DNA from 3 places in the Bacillus paramobilis genome. Region 2 is predicted to be linked to each of the others. Evidence: riboswitches for the same ligand, from Rfam matches in the RefSeq annotation. Region 2 holds a riboswitch; each other region holds the start of a gene.
The links. A riboswitch is a leader RNA that binds a small molecule or an ion and turns the genes downstream of it on or off. The one in region 2 is predicted to bind lysine.
Positions count from the first base shown of each region.

Region 1: it holds a riboswitch for lysine, as region 2 does, so the genes downstream of both, AABL52_RS12125 (amino acid permease) here and AABL52_RS22730 (amino acid permease) in region 2, are expected to answer to the same signal.
Region 3: it holds a riboswitch for lysine, as region 2 does, so the genes downstream of both, AABL52_RS18105 (aspartate kinase) here and AABL52_RS22730 (amino acid permease) in region 2, are expected to answer to the same signal.

Region 1 covers NZ_CP151108.1:2,350,529-2,356,653, forward strand. The annotation lists gene AABL52_RS12110 (MerR family transcriptional regulator) at 1-291, shown strand, start outside; gene AABL52_RS12115 (DNA alkylation repair protein) at 440-1,210, opposite strand; gene AABL52_RS12120 (iron-sulfur cluster biosynthesis family protein) at 1,243-1,548, opposite strand; gene AABL52_RS12125 (amino acid permease) at 1,662-3,128, opposite strand; lysine riboswitch at 3,241-3,433, opposite strand; gene AABL52_RS12130 (GNAT family N-acetyltransferase) at 3,820-4,269, shown strand; gene AABL52_RS12135 (sulfite exporter TauE/SafE family protein) at 4,309-5,319, opposite strand; gene AABL52_RS12140 (VOC family protein) at 5,417-6,125, shown strand, end outside.
Region 2 covers NZ_CP151108.1:4,436,066-4,442,190, forward strand. The annotation lists gene gapN (NADP-dependent glyceraldehyde-3-phosphate dehydrogenase) at 1-1,409, shown strand, start outside; gene racE (glutamate racemase) at 1,452-2,288, opposite strand; lysine riboswitch at 2,489-2,676, shown strand; gene AABL52_RS22730 (amino acid permease) at 2,823-4,247, shown strand; gene AABL52_RS22735 (ABC transporter permease) at 4,308-5,507, shown strand; gene AABL52_RS22740 (type 1 glutamine amidotransferase domain-containing protein) at 5,784-6,125, shown strand, end outside.
Region 3 covers NZ_CP151108.1:3,553,734-3,559,858, forward strand. The annotation lists gene AABL52_RS18090 (YndJ family protein) at 1-1,456, opposite strand, end outside; gene AABL52_RS18095 (DUF4166 domain-containing protein) at 1,462-2,073, opposite strand; gene AABL52_RS18100 (DoxX-like family protein) at 2,077-2,985, opposite strand; lysine riboswitch at 3,177-3,363, shown strand; gene AABL52_RS18105 (aspartate kinase) at 3,562-4,791, shown strand; gene AABL52_RS18110 (VOC family protein) at 5,138-5,593, shown strand; gene AABL52_RS18115 (helix-turn-helix domain-containing protein) at 5,788-6,125, opposite strand, start outside.

The DNA.
Region 1 (6,125 bases), 2.1 Mb from region 2:
GAAGATAAAATTGCTTTGGATAAAACGTTTATTCAATTGTCTAAAAAGGTTAAACAATTATATGGTAAACCAGTCGAGGATTCGAAAGTACAAGAGATGGTTAAGGAATATATAGAAGAGTCTTTTTCATTTCTTAATGAGGATCTGATACAAAAGTTAGCTAATACTAGTGTGGAAGAACTGGATATGCAAGAACTTGAAAATATGATACCTTCGCCTTTCACAGAAGATGAACAAAAATGGCTTAATGAAGCGATGGAATATTATGTGAAGCAAGTAGAAATGGAATAGGAATAGATTTTATGAGTGTTTAGCTTCATCGAAATAATGCTATAGACCTTTCAGTGAAGGAGGGGAATTACGTTTGTTATTGCTTTATTCAAAAGAAAGAAACGCTTATGCTTCATTTTTGAAGTATAAGCGTTTTTGTTTAAAATACTCAAAAAGAAAAATCTTTTGGTAAAGTATCATTCTTTATCACTGTTCTTAACCCATGTTTTATAATCCAAGGGTTAATCGGAAGTTTGCTATCCCGTAATTGCTGCAACCATTGAAAAACGAGTTCTCTATCTTCTTTCGTAATATCGTTAATATGATTGGCTACTGATTTTTGGACATATTTAGAAGGATCATTCATTAATGGTTCAAGAAGTTGTAAATTGTTCTTAAAGTCACCTTTCAGTGCTCCTATTTTTTTAGCCCAAGGAAGTCTTGGTCTTGTACCTTCGGAAACTAATCTCCTAATGTGGCTGTTTTCGTCATGAAGCCACTGTTGTAATATGTCTAGTGTGTCTTCATGGTATGTTTCAAGAAAAGGACGAATAGCATATTCAGCAGTATTCCTTTTTGTTATCTCATACATGGCATGAAAAGAGGATTGGAAATGGTTAAGTCCATATTTTTCAACGTATTTTGCAATAGGCATGTACATATATCCGTTTGTAAATGTACCTACTTCTGTTGTGTTTTCTGGTCCCAATGTTTTCAGTAAAGTATGTATTGCTCCATTAAAATCTTTTTGTAATGCAGTATGTAATTCATCTGCTATTACTTCTATACGCTGCTTTAACTCTAAATTTTCAACTTTACATGTTACAGAATCTACAAAGATACATTTAGAGAAAGTAGGATCGTGTTTACAAATAGAATCAGCCATTTTTTCTACTAATTCTTCATTAAATAAAAATTTTAACGGAACATATTTACCCATTTTTTCACCTCATTGATAAGATAAAACAATTTCTATTTTTTAATCGACAACCCATAAACTAAAGTCTCACTCGGAGTCGTAATACTAAAACCTGTCGTCTTATAATCAAGTTTCACCGTATCACCAGTGTAGTCTTTCGTGAATGAATCCATTTGTACGATAAGGTCTGCATCTTCATATACAACATCATCTGCATCATATGTATCCCAAATTAAATCCACATCAACGAAAATACTACAAGAGTTTGTCATTGTCCCTCTAATGCGAATGATCTTTTTGTCTTCACGTTCTAATCTATGTATAGCTGCTTTTGCTTCATCAGTAATGCGAATGTTCATGGTATCCCAACCTTTATGTATATTTCCTTTATTATTGCAAAAACAGGAGAAATAGGGAAGGGAGAAGCATCGGAATAAAAAACGAGCAAACAAATTTGTTTGCTCGTTTTACTTTATTTTAGTTCACATTTATCAAGTGGAATCACTTTCGTTTTTTTCGTAAATTTATATCCTAACCATAGTACTAAAAAGAGTGGTAAACCGATGTAAGAAACGAGTACGCCGTTCCAATCGATTGCTTCGCCCATAAATGCGCCGTAGTTTTGACCTAAAATGACGATGACACAAAGTGCAAATGCGAAAATTGGACCGAACGGGAACCATTTTGCTCTATATGGTAAGTCTTTTAAATCTTTTCCTTGTGCGATATATGCTTTACGGAAACGGTAATGACTAATTGCAATTCCGACCCATGCGATAAAGCCAGACATTCCAGATGCATTTAATAACCAAATGTATACAACGCCGTCACCGAATAAAGAAGCAATGAAAGCGATACTACCAACAATTGACGTTACGATTAATGCGTTAACAGGTACACCGCGGCTGTCTAATTTGCCTAAGAATTTTGGTGCTTTTCCTTGGCGAGCTAAGTCCCAAAGCATACGAGTTGATGCATACATTCCAGAGTTACCAGCAGATAGTACTGCCGTTAAAATAACAGCGTTCATAACAGAAGCAGCAAAAGCAACGCCAGCTTTTTCAAAAATAAGTGTAAATGGACTTACTGTTACATCACTTGCAGCAAGGCTTTCTGTTGTATAAGGAATTAATAAACCGATAACGAGAATCGCAAGAATATAGAATAAAAGAATACGCCAAAAGATAGAACGAATCGCTTTCGGAATATTACGCTCTGGATCAGATGTTTCACCAGCAGCAACTCCTAATAATTCAGTACCTTGGAATGAGAAACCAGCTGCCATAAATACACCGATAATTGCCATGATACCGCCATTAAATGGTGCATCTGCAACAGTGAAGTTTTTGAAGCCAACAGTTTCGCCACCCATAATTCCAAAAATCATCATGAAGCCGACAATTAAAAAGATAATAATAGTAACTACTTTAATAAGTGCAAACCAATATTCAGATTCACCAAACCCTTTAACAGATAAATAGTTTAAAAGGAAAATAATAGCTAAACATAATCCGCTCCAAATGAGGGAAGGGGTATCTGGGAACCAAAATTTCATAATTAATGTTACAGCAGCGAGTTCAGCAGCAATTGTAATGGCCCAGTTATACCAATAGTTCCATCCAAGTGCAAAGCCAAGGGACGGATCAACAAATTTTGTTGCATATGTGCTAAAAGATCCGGTAACAGGCATGTAAGCTGCGAGTTCAGCTAAGCTTGTCATTAAGAAATAAACCATAATTCCAATTGCAGCGTATGCGACTAGTGCACCGCCAGGACCAGCTGAATGGATGACACCACCGCTGGCAAGAAATAGTCCGGTACCAATTGTACCACCGAGAGAAATCATTGTAAGGTGCCTTGATTTTAAACTACGTTTTAATTCACCTTTTCCATTTGTAGTTTGTGTTTCAGAGGTAGTTTGATTTGTTGCGCTATTCATGTTCAACACTCCTTTTCTTGTAAGATAGGAAGGAACGGGGGAGAAAAATACAAAAAACCGCCAAAGGAATTTGGCGGAACGTTTCACAAATAACCACCCCATCATACCCTTCCGTTAAGATAGCACCCCACGTTTACACGGTAATTTTGTAAACGTGACAGTTCTGTTCCTTTCGGAGACAGCCCCAGCTCATATTTCCAGAGAAGAAATATAAACTTCGGCAACTTTTCCTTTCAAACGGAGTCGGTGACATTCTCTGTGTCTCGTCCGTTTTACTCATAAAAGTCGCAACCTCTACCTCATCGGATTGATGAGGATTTGATATATTGCTAAGATTTTTAATATATGGCAATTGTAATGACTTTCTGAATATATTGCAAGATATTTTGTTAGGAAAAGTCAAAAAATATCGGTTATTGTATAGGAAACGCTTGCAAAACTCCACCCGAACCTACTGTTATGTAACAAAAAATAAAGAAACAAATTGTTATACAAATGTTTCGCAAAAAATATTGAAAAACCCTTTAAAATTAAAAGAAAATTCAGAAAATATAATTCGACATAACTAACAAAAGAGGATTATTCCTTAAATTCGTTTCAAAGAATAAGTATAAATCTGATGAATAGAATGAATATTCTCTTTATTTCTGGTAAAATTGAGGTATTGTTTAATTGAAAAGGGGAAATCAATATGAAATTAGAAACAGAAAGGCTCTATATAGTGCCGTGTACAGAAGAGCGTATTCACGTTGCTAACGAGCAAGGATATAATAGTGGTCCACATATTGTAGGACATGTAGAAAATGTAAAACAAGATGCGGCTTTATTACCTTGGGGCGCGTGGTATGTCATTCGAAAAGAAGATGACATCGTTCTAGGTGATATAGGGTTTAAAGGGAAACCAAATGAGGAACATACAGTAGAAATTGGTTACGGATTTATTGAGAAATATTGGAATAAAGGATATGCGACAGAAGCTGTAAGTGAACTAATAAATTGGGCTTTTCAAACAGGAGAGGTAGAAATGATTATCGCGGAGACACTTCTTGAAAATGAAAGCTCGATTCGTGTATTAGAGAAATTACATATGAAGAGAATTAGCAATACAGAAACGATGATTAATTGGAAAATAGAAAAATAAAAAATACCGCCCGAAGTATATCAGGCGGTATTTTTATCGTTATGGTAGCATTTGTTTTTGATCATTCGGATATCCGGCTGTCGGTGCGTTAGAACGCTTGGAATGATTACGAACAGCAATGAAAATAGAAATAATAACGACAAGACCAACTGCTACGTAAGAAAGTGAAATAATAGTTGGATCCACTTTAAATGTAGTAAGCAGTGTACGAATGTTTGTAAAGATTATAAGGCCCCCAACTAATACGCCAAGTAAATGAGAAGGAACGATGCGTACTAACCATGCAGCGATTGGTGCTGCAACGATGCCACCAAGCATGAGAGAAAATACCCAAACCCAACTTACTTGTTCCCAGCCAAGTGAAATGAAAAAGCCGATTGTTGCTGCGAGTGAAACAGGAAACTCACTCGTATCTACAGATCCGATAACTTTTCTAGCTTCATTTCCCCTTGCCAAAAGCACAGGTGTTGTAATTGGGCCCCAGCCACCTCCACCTGTTGAATCAACGAATCCTGCGAATAAGCCAAGCGGAACAAGCTGTTTAGCTGACATACGTTTATTTGAAGTGACAATTTGTTTTTGAATGATGAATCGTAATAAAATATAAACCCCTAAAGTAAATAAAAATATGGAAATGTACGGTTTAATTACATCACCAGGTAAATTGCTTAAAAAACATGCCCCAATAAATGCGCCAATTGCTCCTGGTAATGTAAGCCTGGAAACGGTATATTTATCCACGTTTCCAAATTTGATGTGTGATGCACCAGAAGCAGCAGTTGTAACAACTTCAGCTAAATGAACTGATGCAGATGCAACGGCCGGAGCAATACCAAACATTAATAAAAGTGAGGTAGATGTTACCCCGTACGCCATTCCAAGCGCTCCATCGATTAATTGAGCGAAAAATCCGATAATAGCAAAGACAATTAATTTCTGCATAAATAATCCCCCTGTAATAATAAATGAAAAAGACACTTTTCCCGTATGAGAAAAGTGCCTTTGGTTTTTCCAATCAGCAATAATTAAATTTGTTTTATTATAATACATATTAATCGTATAAATCAACTAGGTTTTAAAGTTTTTGAATTGAATGAAAGAAAAATAAAATATACAATAAAAGGATGGAGAGAAGGGGGAGAAAGACATGTTACGATTTGATCATCTCGTACACGCAGTACATGGTACACCGGAGGAAGCGGCAAACCAAATGCAGGAGCATGGATTTCATACTGTAGTAGGCGGAGAGCATACTACTTGGGGTACTTGGAATAGTTTGTGTTATTTTGATTTATCCTATATAGAATTTTTAGCAGTTCAGCATGAAGAAAAAGCGAAGAAAGCAGACAATCCATTAGTACAAGAAACAGTAGTGAAATTACAAGATGGAGAAGGAATGTTACAAATCGCCATTCGAACAGATGCAATTGAAGAACTAGTAGTTAAATTTAATAAACATGGATTACATACGATAGGACCATTTGAAGGGAAACGAATGAGAAAAGATGGCCGACTATTAGAGTGGAAAATGTTATTTGTAAAGCAAGAAGAGAACGGGCCGAAATTGCCTTTCTTTATACAGTGGAATGAAACGGATGAAGAAAGAAGAAACGATTTACGTAACATAGGAACAATCACTGCACATAAAAACAACGTACAACAACTTGAAACGATTCATTACGCAGTGAAAGATGTTCGAAAAACAGTCCGGAAGTGGAAAGAAGTAATGGGACTAACTGCAAGCCAGGCCGTGAAAAATGAAGAGTGGAATGCGGAGTGTCAAAGTGTATCGTTTGGTGATGTTCATGTACAGTTTTGTGAACCAATTGGAGAAGGATTAGTACTAGAACGTTTGA
Region 2 (6,125 bases):
TAAACGGAGAATGGAGAGAAAGCTCTTCAGGAGAAACAATCGAAATTCCATCTCCATACTTACACGAAGTAATTGGACAAGTACAAGCAATTACTCGCGGAGAAGTAGATGAAGCAATTGCATCTGCAAAAGAAGCTCAAAAATCATGGGCAGAAGCTTCTCTACAAGATCGCGCAAAATATTTATATAAATGGGCTGATGAGCTCGTAAATATGCAAGATGAAATTGCCGATATCATTATGAAAGAAGTCGGTAAAGGATATAAAGATGCGAAGAAAGAAGTTGTTCGTACAGCTGACTTCATTCGTTATACTATCGAAGAAGCTTTACATATGCACGGAGAAAGCATGATGGGCGATAGCTTCCCTGGCGGAACGAAATCTAAACTTGCGATCATCCAACGCGCACCACTTGGTGTTGTATTAGCAATCGCACCATTTAACTACCCAGTAAACTTATCTGCTGCAAAACTTGCACCAGCATTAATTATGGGTAACGCTGTTATTTTCAAACCAGCAACTCAAGGTGCAATTAGCGGTATTAAAATGGTTGAAGCACTTCATAAAGCTGGCCTTCCAAAAGGTCTTGTAAACGTAGCGACAGGACGCGGTTCTGTAATTGGTGACTACTTAGTAGAACACGAAGGCATCAATATGGTATCGTTCACAGGTGGTACAAACACAGGTAAACATTTAGCGAAAAAAGCTGCAATGATTCCACTTGTATTAGAACTTGGTGGTAAAGACCCTGGTATCGTTCGTGAAGATGCTGACTTACAAGATGCTGCAAACCACATCGTAAGCGGTGCATTCTCTTACTCTGGTCAACGTTGTACAGCTATTAAACGTGTACTTGTACACGAAAACGTAGCAGACGAGCTTGTTAGCTTATTAAAAGCGCAAGTAGCTGAACTATCAGTTGGATCTCCAGAACAAGACAGCACAATCGTTCCATTAATCGACGATAAATCTGCTGACTTCGTTCAAGGTTTAGTTGACGACGCTGTAGAAAAAGGTGCTACAATCGTTATCGGTAACAAACGTGAGCGTAACTTAATTTACCCAACATTAATCGACCACGTAACAGAAGAAATGAAAGTTGCTTGGGAAGAGCCATTCGGCCCAATCCTTCCAATCATCCGTGTTTCTTCAGATGAGCAAGCAATTGAAATTGCTAACAAATCAGAGTTCGGCTTGCAAGCAAGTGTCTTCACAAAAGACATTAACAAAGCATTTGCAATTGCTAACAAAATCGAAACTGGTTCTGTTCAAATTAACGGACGCACAGAGCGCGGCCCTGACCACTTCCCATTCATTGGTGTAAAAGGTTCAGGTATGGGCGCACAAGGTATTCGCAAGAGCCTTGAGTCTATGACACGTGAAAAAGTAACTGTATTAAACTTAGTTTAATCTTATAAAAAGAAGCTGATCTATTTTTAGATCAGCTTCTTTTTATACAATTGAGTTCACGAGTTGTTTTTCCATAGTTAAATTCACACATTCTACAGAAATTTGATAACCTAGCCATCGCTCAGCAATATGTTCAAATGATGAAACTGAGCCTGTTGTAAAAAATCGATGCTTCGGATTAAGATTGTCAGACAGAATTCCTTTGTGCTGTAAAATTGTGCTTAACTCTATCGCTGTTTCTTCTGCGGAACTAATAATCGTTACATCTTCTCCTAGTTCCTTTTTTATATAGGACTCTAAAAGTGGATAATGCGTACACCCAAGAATTAACGTATCTATATCTTCCTTCGTTAATGGCAGTAAAGCTTGTTTCACTTGTTGCGTTACATATGCTGTATCTTCTAATTGATTTTCTACAACTGTAGCTAAAGTTGGGCACGCATGACTATGCACTTCTAAATATGTATCAAGCTCGTGCAATGCTTTTTCGTACATATTAGACTGTATCGTACCTACAGTTCCAATTACTCCGATTTTCCCTTTCTTTGTCACTTTAATTGCCGCTCTTGCTCCCGGATGTATAACGCCAATAACCGGAATGGGAAGTGCTTCTTGCAAATCAGTCAATGCAGCAGCTGCACCAGTATTACATGCTACAACTAGGGCTTTTAATGGAAACTTTTTGAGGAACTCAACCATTTCAAATATGAAAGATTGTACCTCCTCTACACTTCTTGGCCCATACGGACAACGATCATTATCACCAATATAGTAAATGCTCTCTTTAGGCAATTGTCTTATAATTTCGCTCGCAACTGTTAATCCCCCAACTCCCGAATCTAATACACCTATTACTGAATGTTTATGACATACAGACATATACTTCATCCCCTTCTCAATCTTCTAGCGCCAATAACATTTATTATATTATGAAAATTCAATATTACATAACAATCCCTCTCCCTTTTAATCACAAACTCTTCCCTATAATCTGATTATTTCTATATCCATTGACGTATAAAAATTCATTTGTTACTCTTAAAGACGTTAATTTAATATTTAAATCCTCATTCGTATCTCGGTGAGGTAGAGGTTGCAGTCATTAAGAGTATCATTTCTGGAGATGTAGTGGCATTGATGAAGGAATGAGAAAGGAATGATTGCCGAAGTAAGCCCGTGTCCACCATGCACGCTTGCTGGGTCTGCATTTAATAAGTGCAGAACTGTCACAAACGAAACGTTTCGTTTGTGGAGAGCTATCGAGAGGTATGTCGTGGGTTTCTTATAAGATAGAAAGCATGTAGCGGCAAATTACGTGCTTTTTTTGTTTTGTTTGGGACTTCTCTTCTCTACTAAGAAGACATACATATCTCCTCGCTTGACTTGGTTATACTAACTTTGGAGGTATTTTCTATGCAACAAAAAAAATGGGGCTTTTGGGTACTAACAGCTTTCGTTGTCGGTAACATGGTTGGCGCTGGGATTTTCATGGTGCCAAGTACGTTGGCACAAACAGCAAGCCCTCTCGGTGTCACTTTAGCTTGGTTAACAACAGGGTTTGGTGTTTTAATGCTAGCTCTTGTTTTCGGTAATTTAGCAATTCGTCGTCCTGATTTAACGACAGGACCACAAAGTCATGCATATGCTTTATTCTCAACACCAAAAAAGAAAAAAATGGCTGGTTTCAGTATGGTATGGGGATATTGGGTTGCAAACTGGGCAAGTAACGTTGCCATCATTACATCTTTCGCGGGATATTTATCACTCTTCTTCCCAATTATGAAAGATACACGACTACTCTTTTCAATCGGCTCGTTCGATATAGAAGTCGGAAAACTAATTACATTTACGATTTGTTCCATCTTACTTTGGGGAACTCATATTATATTAACAAACGGTGTAAGCGGAGCTGGAAAGCTAAACTTCTTAGCAACAACAACGAAAGTAACTGGATTCCTTTTATTCATCGTCGTTACGTTATTTGCATTCGAAGCTTCTAAGTTTGGACAATGGTACACACCGATGATCGATAAATCAGGTGTATCACACGGCCTTCTTTCACAAGTAAACTTAGCTGCTCTTACAACGCTTTGGGCATTTATCGGAATTGAATCGGCAGTACTTTTATCAAACCGTGCTACCTCTCCTAAAACAGTAAAACGCGCAACAGTTGCAGGATTACTTATTACAGTTGCGATTTACTTAGGAATTACAATTTTAACAATGGGTGTACTTCACGTTGATAAATTACAAGCTTCTGAACGTCCATTAGCAGATGCATTAAACGCTGCAATGGGTCATGGCGGCGGGAAACTGATGGCATTACTTGCTCTTACTTCCCTATTCGGTTCTATATTAGGCTGGATTTTATTAAGCTCAGAAGTACCGTATCAAGCAGCAAAAGAAGGTTTCTTCCCTTCCTTCTTCACAAAAACAAATAAAAAAGGAAGTCCAATTTACTCATTACGATTAACAAACATTATGTCGCAAGTGTTCTTATTCTCAACGTTATCAGGAACTATTGCGGAAGCTTATACATTCGTTATTACCGTATCAACACTGGCCTACCTTATTCCATATCTCGTTTCACCAATCTTCCAGTTAAAACTAGTCGCAACTGGTGAAACATATAAAAATGAAATGCGGGCAAGAATTACAGATGGTATAGTCGCAGTAATCGCACTTTGCTACGCACTATGGGTTATTAAAACCGGTGCATCCGATATAAAAACGTTCCTTCTCGGAATTGGTTTATTCGTAATCGGCTTTGCCTTCTATCCATTAATGAATCGTGATCAGAAAAAAAATAACGAAAAGAAAAACGAGCAAGTTGCATAACGCAATTTGCTCGTTTTTTCTTTTATAAAACATATATAATAGAACAAAGAGGTGAAAAACATGTCAATCGAATCACTATGGAGCAGTCGCTTCCAACAACATATGCAAAATATCATTACATACTTTGCACGTATGATTAACGGTTTACTATATAGCTTTATCTTTATTTCATGCGTTGGCGCATACTACTATGCTCAGTTTCTAAAAGCATCTCCTTCTAAAGAAATAGCTTTACTACTCATCACGATTGTACTTACATTCATTATAACGAGATGTCCTATCCGTACATTTATTCAAAAACCTGATGCTGTCTATTTGCTTGCATTAGAAGAGAAACTAACATCTTATTTTAAAAAGTCTCTTCTATATAATTACATCATTCAGCTTTTTCCATTATTATTTACGTTCCTTATTCTCGTTCCACTTGCAATGCAATCATTACAAGTAACGGTACCTTTCTTATGTACAATCTTTATCATTTTAATGATTACGAAAGCTTGGAATATGTACATACATTGGATGTGGCGTGATAGCCATGAAAAAAACATATGGTTCATTATTCGTATCGCTTGTAACGCACTCATTATTTACATGCTGTTTTACTCAGCACATGTTCTCATATTAGGCGGATTACTCTTACTACTTGCTTTCCTATTTCTATATACGAAAAAACAGCCTACAAAACGAGTACCGTGGGATTACATAATTGAACAAGAAGAAAAAATGAACGTTCGTTTTTATCAATTTGCTAGCATTTTCACCGATGTTCCGCAACTGAATAAGCAAGTAAATAAAAGAAAATGGCTTACAAATTGGATTGAACCTTTATTACATAAAAAACGAGCAACTTTCTTCTATTTACATACACTCGCATTTTTACGCGGGAATGATTATTTCGGTATATATATCCGCTTAGGGTTAATCGGTGCCTTCGCCTTATATTTTATACCAAACATATACGCAAAAGGTGCTATCTCTTACATCGTCCTATATATGATTTCTATGCAGCTACGTTCCTTATGGAAATATTTTTCGGGAAATATTATTGTAGCATTATATCCAATTGATACTGAAAAACGAATGAACCAATTTCTTCGCTTAATCTTTATATTACTAAGCATTCAACTCATTGTATTTTCGAGTGTTATACTCATTGCTACAGGTCAATTTTTACATAGCCTTATCATTATGATTATTGGGTTACTTTGGATCAAATTTATTATTGTCCCAAAAACGAAGCAACGAATTTCCGCATTTTAATGAAAAGAATTATCTTAAAAGCCAAGGAGAAAATAAATTATCTCCTTGGCTTTTTTTCTTCCTTAAATAAGAATCACCGGCACAACCGATATTTTATGATTTTACATACAAAAACGATAATACATGTTTACGTCCTAATAAAAAGGGTATGTATTAAAATAACAGGGCAAAGAAACTGGAGGGAATGAAAAAATATGAATTAAAGTTTCACTTTATAAAAGACATTGCTCAAGGATGATTCTGAAACCGATAATATAATGTAAGGAGCGGATTAGAATGAGTAAAAAAATTGCTATTTTAATAACGGATTATTTCGAGGACACAGAATACACAGAGCCAGTAGAAGCTTTTAATCAAAAGGGATATGAATTAACAACTATTGAAATGAAAAAAGGTAAAACGGTACACGGTAAACAAGGAAAAAGTGAAGTCGTGATTGATAAAAATATTGATGATGTTTCTCCAGAGAACTTTGATGCCCTCTTCATACCAGGCGGATTTTCCCCAGATATACTTCGTGCAGATGAACGTTTTGTTCGCTTTAGCAAAGCATTTATGGATGCGAAAAAACCTGTTTTCGCTATTTGTCATGGACCTCAGCTACTCATCACTGCACAA
Region 3 (6,125 bases), 880 kb from region 2:
CATCTCCCTTACCGTTTTCTCTTAGCTTACTAGTAATAATTAAATCATTACTCTTATTACATAATTTCAAAACCCCCGTCATATTCGAATATGATAAAGGTAATGCAATATTCATATATGTCTCGTTCCTATATGTATGCTTTGAGTAAAGAGCTACAAATATAGATTCTCCTGCTTCATTTTTTCTTAGCCAAGCCCTTACATTCTCTCTTCCATCCTTCGCATCTATTATCCCAATGATAGAGCCTTGCATCGTTTCCCACTTGCCGCCCATTCCTAAATGTATTTGTCCTACACGCTTACTCATTTTCTCATAACAAAATGCAACCGGGTGGAACCACCGAGCCCATTTAATATGCGATTGTAACTCATACTCTTTTGTATTTTCATAAAACCGAGTAATACTTAAAGGAATCTTCGCCATATCAAATGCCTCACTATGAAAATCATTCATATTATCAACTAAACCTTTGTATTCCTTGCTATCTATTAAATGTCTGTTATGTAAAAATGCTTCCCCAACTGTCGTATTTCCTCTTAACCTGCTCATTGGTTTCCCGTAATATTTATAATTCGAAGCACTCTTTTCAATCATCCAGCCGACAAATGCTGGTAACGCTACTCCAATTCCATTGACAACACCGTGAATCCAAACCATTTGAGCAATTGTAATCGTCAGTACATGTTTCAAATTCCCATATGAATATATAAGTGAAAACATAATTGTTACCATGAGTGTGCTAGACGATATGATCAGAAGAACCTTTGCACTGATAGCATTAAATTTCGTGCGCCAAACATAAATCCCATAACCATAAATCGCACATAAATATAGGAATACTGCAAAAAATTCAAATACTCTTGAGTACGTAATTCCTATTGCAACTGTCATAGGTGAAATGACGATGATAAACATAATAGCATCATATACTTTACTTCTCTTTTCTCTTTTTCTCCCAATTAAACCGACTGATAATGGCAATAGAAATGCTGAATAATGAAAGTGTGCAGCTGTGAGTAACACAATGTCAGAACTAAAATGCATAATGGAAAGTTTTGCTACTGAAGCAAAAAACCAGAAACCACCTAAAAACAAATACATAAACGCACTATCGATAGCCGTCTCTTCTAACGGTTTCCATCCTCTTTCTAGTAATCTACTTACACCAAATAACGCAACAATTCCTGTATATACAAACCAAAGTAAAGCAAAGAAATAGTGATTTGTTACGAAAGCTAGCGTTGCACTAATTGCTGCGATTGGATATAACAGCGATACCAGTTTATAAAAGAATACATATGATCCATTTCTTGTTTTCTTATCAATGATGCAAAATGACATCGGTATAAATAACAAAATAGATAATAATATAATTGCTTCAACTGGGTTTACATTTGTCCACTCACATATTAGAAAAACAATATAACAAGCAAGCCCAACTATTATATTTTTCATATCATTTATTTCCTCTCCACAAATGTTCCCTTATATGAAAATAATGAACCGATTAACGGATTGCGTACTTGTACATGAATTCGAAAGCATTGTTGCGTTTCATCATAACTTTCTACAATTTTTGCTTCGCCATACAAAAACTTTGGTAACGGAATTTTTCTTCCAAACATATAAAACCATTGTTTCTTTGAAGAAATATGCATTGCCCCCATCTCATCAATATGAAAATTCAATGTAGAAACAAGTAAGTGCGGTTCACCAAAACAATCTACAATTTCATTATTCTCTCCATCCAACTGCATAACGGCATTAAAATATCTTTTCTTATTATGGAAATAAAAAGTACGATTCCACCTTACTAGTTCATTTCCATGTTCATCTCGCTCAGCGGTATTATGTATTGTAAATGGCACTTCCTTCCCCCGCTCAGAGAAAAACATTCTAAACTTCGATGCAATTTTTAATATTAATTTTACGAAAAAAGAACCACCGTAAATTTCATCCATTTCTCCTTCTCCAGTAAAGCTATTTTCTTCCGTGATCTCATAGCGTTTCTGTAATTTCGGATGAAGTTTTTTATAAGAACCCCCTAATAGTCTTTCATACATATTAGCCATACATTATTCCTTTCTCTTCCTCTTGCAATTTTTTGCACTCGGTAAATCAGAACTATTTATATAACCGACAATCGATAACCCCATAAGTAGAACGTTTAATGTAATTGGATTAAACGGCTCTGTAAAGCTTACGATATTCGTAAAACCCGCCGCTATCGTTAAGGCTATTAACATAAAAATATGTACGATAAATACTTTTCGTTTTGGAAATGGCAACAGCCATAGGACACCAAAAATAATTTCTAGCAATCCAATTATTTTAACTAGAAAAATACTATGTGCAGTTGAACCAATTGTCACAGACAACATTTTTACTTCTTCTGAATGAGTAAACACTAGTTTCGGCACTATCCCTTGATACATCCATACAAAGGCAATTAATAAACACACGAGCCAATATGTCATTGTTCTTCTAATTAGTAATCTAGGATGAAGTCCCTTTTCTAACCATAACTTTAAAGCATCAAAACTCCAAGCAGTCGCCCAACCTAATAACGGCCGAAACATATAGAAATCTATTACATTCCCTATACGACCAAACCTCGTATCATAATCATATTGTGTCTCAAAATGAATGTGTTCTTTACGGGGGGTATACTTCCAATAACCACGCCCTATTTGAATAAGTGATAATTGATTGTCTGTCCAAAATTTTAAAGAAGAAATACGTTCACCTATTTCTTTTCTTATTTCACCTATCGATTCCCCTTCACCAGCTATTTCAAGTCCAAATCCAATTTTTGTTTTATATAAAAACTTCTGTGGTTCTCCTTCTTTTTTCTCTAAATATGAAATTTCCGTAAAACGAGCATCCCATTCTGTATGTATATCTGGTTCTTGCGTATATTCCCATAATTTCTCCATTGTCGTTTTCATTTCTGCCGAAACATAAATAGGCTTTTTCCCCTTCATTCTTCCACCTCCAGTGCACTATAAATTTAATGTACATGCTATGAATTTATTTTGCTACACTTTTCACAAACTCCTTTAAGAAAAGAAAGAATTTTTAAAATTTATACAAAACACTTGATTCCCCGAAAAATTTAAATTATTATAAAACAAATGTTACCAACAACTTTATAAATCAAACACTCTCGCCTAAAACGTGAGATAGAGGTTGCGATACTTATGATTATTCTAATGGAGACACAGAGATGTCTATGAAATTAGATGAAAGGAAGTATTGCCGAAATCGATAATTTTCTCTGCATTTATCGATTGGGGCTGTTTTCGAATAGAAACAGAACTGTCATATGTACAGAAGTGTATGTATGAAGAGCTATCTACAAAAAAGAGATATCATTTTTATGATATTCCTTTTTTGGCGGTTTTTTTATTAGCTCCGTTTTCTGTTTCCCTTTTCCTGTAACAGCACCATCCTCACTTATTTGAGATGGTGTTTTTTGTTTTTTCTGGTAACTACAGGAATGTTGGGATTTATATATGTCCTAATCTATTCTTAAAAATGGATGAAAGAAGGAATTCGTAATGGAAACGATTGTACAAAAATTTGGTGGCACTTCTGTCGGAAGTGCTGAGCGTATTCAACATGTAGCAAATTTAATTATTGAAGAATATGAACGAGGACATGGTATCGTCTCTGTCGTTTCGGCAATGGGAAAAAGTACAGATGAACTTGTCGCACTTGCTAACGCTATTACAGAAAATCCAAGTAAACGTGAAATGGATATGCTTCTATCTACAGGAGAACAAGTAACTATTTCATTATTAACGATGGCACTACAAGCAAAAGGTTATAACGCAATTTCATTAACAGGATGGCAAGCTGGTATTACGACAGAATCTGTACATAGCAGTGCACGGATTACTGACATTCATACAGATCGAATTCAGTCTTATCTTACTGAAGGCACGATTGTTATTGTAGCTGGCTTCCAAGGAATCAGTGAAAACCATGAAATTACAACGCTTGGCCGCGGTGGTTCTGATACAACTGCTGTTGCATTAGCTGCTGCACTGAAAGCAAAAAAATGCGATATTTACACGGATGTGACCGGTGTTTATTCGACGGACCCACGAGTTGTAAAAGATGCTTATAAATTAGATGAAATTTCTTATGATGAAATGTTAGAACTAGCGAATCTCGGTGCTGGTGTATTACACCCTCGTGCTGTTGAATTTGCTAAAAATCATAATGTCATGTTAGAAGTTCGCTCAAGTATGGAACAAGAAAATGGAACAATTGTAAAAGGAGAATGTAACATGGAACAACAATCAATCGTTAAAGGTATTGCATTTGAAGATAATATTACACGCGTCACAATGAAAGGTTTGGAACAAGGTGCACTTTCAACAGTTTTCTCTACATTAGCAGCGGCACATATTAATGTAGATATCATCATTCAAAGTATTACAAATGAAGGAACTGTTCATCTCTCCTTCTCAATCCATTCTAATGATTTAAAAGAAACATTAGAGGTATTAGAACAACATCAAGAAACATTACAATATGAATCTGTAGAATATGAAAATCATTTAGCAAAAGTATCAATTGTAGGATCTGGTATGGTCTCTAATCCAGGTGTTGCTGCGAATATGTTCACTACTTTAAAAGAAGAAGATATTCATATTAAAATGGTAAGTACATCAGAAATTAAAGTATCAGTTGTTATTGACCGCCTTCATTTAGTAACAGGTGTCGAGGCACTGCATCAATCATTTATGGCGAAAATTGAGCCTTTAGTGCAGATGAGTTAATTTCCACCAGTAAAACTTAAAATAAATTATATAAATCTATTTCCTTCCTATATTAATAGAAATAGGATGGGAATATTTTGCGGGGAAGTCGAAGTTATATTATCGAATAGAAACTACATTACCAAATTCTTACAATAATAGCATTCACGAAATAAAGTTCATGCGTATATCAGTAGTAGAAGGTTTCCGAGGTTTTGTTTGTTAACAAAATGTTTATTCTATACCCGAAAACACCTTGTCATTTTTTCCTACACTGTGACAAGGTGTTTTTTGTTTATAGGAGATTTTAGTATAATTATGAGGATAGTTAGATAATAAATTTATACATATAAAGGAGATAAAGACTATGGCAAACAACAGATTACTAAGAATGGATAATGTCAGCATCGTTGTAGAATCTCTTGATAACGCAATCTCTTTCTTCGAAGAGATTGGATTAAAACTCGAAGGACGCGCTACTGTCGAAGGTGAATGGGCTGGTCGCGTAACTGGACTCGGTTCTCAGTCCGTAGAGATTGCTATGATGGTGACTCCAGATGGCCATAGCCGAATTGAACTTTCTCGATTTCTCACACCACCTACTATTGCAGATCACCGGACAGCTCCTGTAAATGCCCTCGGTTATTTACGCGTCATGTTCACCGTTGAAGACATTGACGAAATGGTATCCAGACTTACTAAGAAGCATGGTGCTCAGCTCGTTGGCGAAGTAGTTCAGTACGAGGACTCGTATCGACTCTGCTACATTCGTGGAACGGAAGGAATTTTAATCGGTTTAGCGGAAGAACTCGGTAATAAATAAGTAATGTTTTACTGAAGCAAAAATATTTGAAAGAACTTTACGCTTAATAAAGCTTAGATTTTCAACCCCGTCCTAGCTTTAGAACGGGGTTATGCTTGTTTGAACTTTTTAACATACTATCAACATCCCAAAATTAGTATAAAACAATTCAATTACTTGTTATACTCTTTCCTAGGAAATATAACGGACTCTTCTCACTTCTTATCATATATATCTTTTCTATTAAAAAACGATTGGAACTCATTCAAAATAACTTTCTTCACGTCAGAGTAAAAAACCATCATGAATAGTGCAATTCCTAATAAAATCTCTTGCATTCCTTCATAATCAACGAAAGCACTCACAATTAACAAACCAAACCCAATATAAAAACCAAACTCATTCTCTTTCTCAAAATCCTCATCTTCATCAATATGTATTTTCTCTTTTAAATTTCGGTTCCCTTTTATTAACTCATCGAGCGTAACATTATACAATTCGCTCAATAAAATTAAATTTTCAATATCAGGGCAACTTTTATCATTTTCCCATT